DNA from 2 places in the [Ruminococcus] lactaris ATCC 29176 genome. Region 2 is predicted to be linked to the other one. Evidence: predicted binding sites of a transcription regulator. Region 2 holds the regulator's gene; the other holds the start of a gene.
What was found. The regulator Rex, encoded in region 2, represses fermentation and respiration genes when NADH is low (regulators of the CRP and FNR family bind a similar motif). The targets are predictions, from matches to a motif close to ATTGTTAANTANTTAACAAT.
Positions count from the first base shown of each region.

Region 1: the regulator Rex is predicted to act here: its motif matches at 1,734-1,753, upstream of NQ541_RS02910 (oxidoreductase).

Region 1 covers NZ_CP102292.1:603,590-606,837, reverse strand. Annotated here, with positions in the region: gene NQ541_RS02920 (LysR family transcriptional regulator) at 1-650, shown strand, start outside; gene NQ541_RS02915 (LysR family transcriptional regulator) at 714-1,595, opposite strand; gene NQ541_RS02910 (oxidoreductase) at 1,834-3,248, shown strand, end outside.
Region 2 covers NZ_CP102292.1:1,409,457-1,412,704, reverse strand. Annotated here, with positions in the region: gene abc-f (ribosomal protection-like ABC-F family protein) at 1-1,004, opposite strand, end outside; gene NQ541_RS06695 (redox-sensing transcriptional repressor Rex) at 1,185-1,826, shown strand; gene NQ541_RS06690 (bifunctional ADP-dependent NAD(P)H-hydrate dehydratase/NAD(P)H-hydrate epimerase) at 1,902-3,248, shown strand, end outside.

The DNA.
Region 1 (3,248 bases), 810 kb from region 2:
AGAAGCATATGAAGAAACTGTCCGGGAATGCCGGTCATGTGGATATCGGTTATGTCTTTCCGCTTGCCGCACACTATATTCCCCATACAGTACGCAGATTTCTCAGTACACAGAAAAATAAAGACGTAACCTTTAATTTCCATCAGAGCCATACCGGAGAGATGATCCGTGGATTAAAAAATGAAAAGTATGATGTCATTTTCGGATCTTATGTAGAAGATGAACCAGACATCCAGTTCGTCCCTATCCTGAACCAGGAAATGATCATCATCACCCCTGTTGGCCACCCGCTTTCAAAAAAAGAGCAGGTTTCCATCCATGATCTGGAACATTACCCGCTCATCGGTTATGATCGTACTTCCGGTCTTGGACGCTTTACCAGCCGGACTTATACTTCCTATACACTCCATCCGAATATCATCTGTGAATCCCCGGATGAAAACGCCATTGCCTCTCTTGTTGCAGAAGATTTTGGGATTGCCCTTGTTGCGGATGTTGCGATCCTGGATCACTTCAAATTAGAAAAGCTGCATTTAAGTGATGTCACACTCCATCATACTGTATATCTCGCCTACCTGCGGGGGCATTATCAGATCCCTGCTGTCCGCAATTTTATTTCCTTTATAAAAAAAGAAGGAACTTCTCTGTGAGGTTCCTTCCCTTCTTCCAACGATCTATTCTCTGATATTTTTCCAGGATGCCCTGGGATTTTCTTACATTCCCCGCCTTTTTACATACTCTGCAAACTTTTGTACCAGCGGTGGATGGTACTTTTCCTTCCCCTGTGCCATATAAATATAGCGTTGCTGATCCTGGTTACGCAAAGGAACAACATCCACGTCCAACTGGGATAAGATGGGGATCTCCGGCATAATGGCAATCCCGAAATTCTCTGCCACAAGTCCTGCCATAGAACCGTCTTCTTCAATTTCATAAGCAATCTTGGGATTCAGCTTTGCCTGCTCAAACATCCGGTCCACCACTGGTCTCAATCCGCTGTTCGGTGTATAAAAAATCTGTGGATATGTGGCAGCCTGCTCCAGATCTACAGCTCTTTCATAAGAAAGAGGATGCCCCTTTGGTACAACAACCACTAATTTTTCTCTCCCCACCGGAGTAAAACCAATCTCCCCTTCCCGCTCTGCCATGGAACAGAAACCAATATCAAACCGGTCTTCTTTTAATCCCTGGATGATCTCTGAAGTATTTCCTACTGTAAACCGGAATTTTACTTTCAGCTCCTCATGAGTTCGCAGGAAATCTCCTACCAGCCTCGGTACAAATCCACTGCCAAGGGTATAAATATAAGCCAGCTCCACCACACCTTCTGTCTGTCCGGTCATGCTCTGTACTTTTTTCACCCCGGTATCCAGCGAATGGATTGCCTCATCTACATATTCTTTAAAGATCTTCCCATACTTTGTCAGAACCACACCACGTCCCTGCTTTTCAAATAGCTTTGTTCCGATCTCTTTCTCAAGAGAACTGACCGCATGACTCAGACTCGGCTGTGAAATAGACAGTTCTTCTGCTGCCTTTGTATAATGTTCTACTTCTGCAAGTTTGGCAAAATAATGCAACTGATTCAGATTCATTTCCGTATTTCCTCCGTCTTCCTGATTTTCCCTCTTTGTATAAAATATCACAATTCATAGATAATATCTATTAATTTTGCCGAAAATATGTATTTGTTTTATATTTTATTTTTTTCTATAATACAGGTTGTAAAACAGATTGTTAAGCAAATGTCAAGCAACCTCTCATGGCAGTTTACAATCAACATTTATAACAAGATTTATTCATTCACTATTTTAATTCAGGAGATTACTAATTATGAAAAAAGAGTATCAGCATATCTTTGAACCTTTTACAGTTCGCCGTATGACAATGAAGAACCGTATCATGATGACTCCAATGGGAACGAACTACGGAGAATCCAGTGGAGAAATGAGTTTCCTCCATATTAATTATTATGAACAGAGAGCCAAAGGCGGTGTAGGACTTATTATGGTAGAAAATGCCAGCGTCGATTCTCCGGAAGGTTCTAACGGAACCACTCAGCTCCGTATCGACCACGATAATTACCTGCCTCGTCTTTTCAAACTGACAGAGACGGTTCACAAGCATGGTGCATGTATCGGTATCCAGATCAATCACGCAGGAGCTTCCGCACAGTCTGCAAGAACAAATATGCAGCCGGTATCCGCTTCTGATATTCCGTCCAAAGCCGGTGGAGAGATTCCTCGTCCACTTTCTAAAGATGAGATCATGCGAATCGTAAAGAAATATGGGGAAGCAGCAAAGCGGGCTCAGATCGCCGGATTTGATACTGTAGAGATCCACGGAGGACATTCTTATCTGTTAAGCCAGTTCCTCTCACCGATCACAAATAAGAGAACAGACGAATTTGGCGGTTCTCTTGAAAACCGTGCAAGATTCGCACGCCTGGTCATTGAAGAAGTAAGAAGACAGGTCGGACCATTCTTCCCAATCTTCCTCCGTATCAGTGCTGACGAATTTATGGAAGGTGGAAATACACTGGAAGATTCTTTGGAATATCTGAAATATCTTGAAAAAGAAGTAGACGTAATCGATGTATCCTGTGGCCTGAACGGTTCAATTCAGTATCAGATCGATGCCAACCACTTCCCGGATGGATGGCGTTCTTACATGGCAAAGGCTGTAAAAGAGCGTTTCGGAAAACCATGTGTAACAATGGGAAATATTCGTGACCCACATGTTGCTGAAGATATTCTTGCAAGAGGTGATGCTGATCTGATCGGTATGGGACGTGGACTGATCGCTGATCCTGACTGGGTAAATAAAGTAGAATTTGGGGATGTTTGTGATATCCGTAAATGTATTTCCTGTAATATCGGATGTGCCGGAAACCGTATCGGAATCAACCGTCCGATCCGCTGTACTGTAAATCCGAATGTACCGGACGGAGAAGGATATAAGAAATTAAAAGTTAATAAACCTTGTAACGTAGTTGTTATCGGTGGTGGAACTGCCGGAATGGAAGCTGCCTGCACAGCCGCTGAAGTCGGATGTACAACCTTCCTTCTCGAGAAGAAACCATACCTTGGCGGTCTTGCAGCAGAGATCTCAAAGATTCCGGACAAGAAACGTCTTGCTGACTTCCCGAATTATATGATCCACCGCACAAATAACCTGAAAAATCTCTTTGCATTTACAAATACAGATGCAAATGTTGACTTTATCAAGAACCTGAAGCCAAATATCAT
Region 2 (3,248 bases):
TTGGACAGATGTTCAACTGTCAGGACGTCCGATCCGCTGATACAGGACGGCTCAAGAGAAAAGTGCATTTCGCGGACGCTTTCAACGGGCTTTTCAACAGGAGTGATACGGTCCAACATTTTTTCCCGGCTTTCAGCCCGCTTGATGGATTTCTCCCGGTTGAAAGAACGAAGTTTCTCGATGACTGCCTGCTGATGCTTTATTTCACGCTGCTGGTTCATGTATTCTTTCAGGCGGGCATCACGGATCTGTTGCTTTTTCGCTGCATAGGCTTTGTAGTTTCCCATATACATACGAATATGAGCCTGATCGACCTCAATGACTTTTGTTACGACACGGTTCAGAAAATACCGGTCATGGGAAACAATCAATACGGCTCCTGAATAATTTAAAAGATACGTTTCCAACCATGCAATGGAACTAAGATCCAGATGGTTGGTCGGCTCGTCCAGTAAGAGGATATCAGGGCTTGTCAGAAGCAGTTTTCCAAGAGAGACTCGTGTCTTCTGACCTCCTGAGAGGGTATCGGTCTGCTTGGAAAAATCATCCTCTGTAAATCCAAGCCCCTTCAGGACACCAGTGATTTCACTTTCACAGGCATAGCCATTTTTGGCCTCATATTCAGACTGAAGCCGGTTGTATGTATCCAGCCGGTTTTTCAGATCTTCCCCGGTTAAGGATTTCAGTTCCTGCTCGATGGAACGAAGCTGGGCTTCCATTGCAAAGATATCGGCTTTTGCACTTTTTACTTCCTCATAGATTGTATTGCCGGATGTCAGATCCTGACGCTGTGCAAGATAACCGAGAGTCTTCCCTTTGGCAAGAATAACATCGCCACCGTCCAGGGGTTCCTCCCCGATGATCATTTTCAGAATCGTAGATTTCCCGGCACCATTGATCCCGACAAGAGCTGCCTTCTCCCGGTCTTCAATATGAAAAGAACCGTCGCAGACAATGGTATGTTCGCCGAATGCTTTATTCAGATTGTGACAGGCTAAAATCATAATCAATAAACTCCTTATATCATAGTTCTTATTTTAAAATGGCTCTTCATTATTATAAAACTCCAAGTATCTATTATATCGAAAATAGCCGAAAATACAAGAAGTAGGAAAGTAAAGTTTGACAGAAGTTTAACTATTCTATATAATGTTGGGTAGATTATGATGTGGAGGGCAATGGAAGTGGAACAAAGAAAAATATCACGTGCCGTAATTTCCAGGCTTCCAAGATATTATAGATATTTGGGAGACCTGCTTGAAGCGGGTGTAGAGAGGATCTCATCCAATGACCTGAGTAAAAAGATGCAGGTAACAGCATCCCAGATCCGGCAGGATCTGAACAATTTCGGTGGATTTGGACAGCAGGGATATGGATATAATGTAAAGTACCTTTATACGGAGATTGGAAAGATACTGGGACTGGATAAGGATCATAACTTTATTATTATCGGTGCCGGTAATCTTGGACAGGCACTGGCAAATTATGCATCATTTGAACGGAATGGATTTATTTTAAAAAGTTTATTTGATGTGAATCCGCGTCTTGAGGGAGTGACGATCCGGGGAATCCCTGTCAGAATGCTGGATGAACTGGAAGGATACCTGCAGGAAAATGATATTGAGATTGCAGCTCTTACACTTCCCAAGTCAAAAGCGGAGGAAGTAGCGGATGTCCTGGTAGCGAATGGGATCAAGGCCATTTGGAATTTTGCACATACGGATCTTACACTTCCCAAGGATGTCATTGTGGAGAGTGTACATCTTGCTGACAGTCTGATGAAATTGTCTTATAATATCAGCCAGCACAATGAAATTCAAAAATAGCAGAGGACTGCTGCGGGTATGGTCATAGCTGGACCGGTCCGCAGCAGTTTGTCTTTAAAAGAAAGGGGACTGCTCATGAGATATTTACCGGACGGAGAACAGATGAAGAAAGCAGATCAGTATACGATCCAGCAGATCGGTGTACCTTCTGTGGTTCTTATGGAGAGGGCAGCATTAAAAATTGTTGAAGTACTGGAAGAAAAGAAAAAGGATTTAAGGCGACCACTGATCGTATGCGGCAGTGGAAATAATGGCGGAGATGGATTTGCTGTGGCAAGACTTCTGGCTGAAAAGGGCTGCCATGTGGATGTGCTTTTTACGGGAAGAGAAAGCTCTATGACGGAAGAATGCAGATTGCAGGCTCAGATCGACAAAAATCTCGGGATTAATTTGTTTACAGAAATCCCCGAGAAAGAGTATACTGTGATCATTGATGCAATTTTTGGCGTTGGTCTGTGCAGAGAAGTTGCAGGACACTACAGAGATGTGATCGGATGGATGAACCGGCAGACGGCACAGAAGGTTGCAGTGGATATTCCATCAGGAATCTGTTCTGCTACAGGAAAGGTGCTTGGTATTGCATTTCAGGCGGAACTGACAGTATCTATGGCATGTCAGAAGCGTGGCTGTGCTTTGTATCCGGGACAGATCTGTGCGGGAGAGGTTGTTCCGGTAACGATCGGGATTGATCCCGAGTACTTTTTTGAACAGAAAAGTGTCTGCATGACCTATGATAAAAAGGAGCTGGGAAATCTGCTGCCGGAAAGAAAAGAGGATTCGCATAAGGGCAGTTTTGGCAGAGTCCTTATGATCACCGGCAGTCCGGGAATGGCAGGAGCAGCTTATCTTTCAGCTACAGCAGCGTATACGGTTGGTGCCGGACTTGTCCAGATCTATACAGCAGAAGAGAACAGGCAGGTACTTCAGGGACTTCTTCCAGAGGCGATCATTTCCTGCTATAGAGAGTATGATGAAGAGAAACTGGATCAACTGATCGGGTGGGCAGATGTCATCTGTATCGGCTGTGGATTAGGACAAAGCAGTAGATCAGAAAAGATTTTGCTGCATACAATAGAGAAAGCAAAGTGTTCCTGCGTGATTGATGCAGATGGACTGAACCTTCTTGCAGGAAGGAAAGATCTGTATAAAAAACTTGGGAAAAATATGATCCTCACCCCTCATATGAAAGAAATGTCCCGGCTGACAGGAATCTCTGTATCAGAAATTGTAGAACGGCGGTTTGAAGTACTTCACCGGTTTACCGAGGAATCCCCGTGTATCTGTGTCTTAAAAGACAGCAGGACGATAGTTGCCCAGAAAGACAGGCAGAACTTCCTTAATCTGGCAGGCAATGCAGCCATGGCAAAAGGCGGTTCGGGAGATGTGCTTGCGGGTGTGATCACCGGACTTCTCGCACAGGGA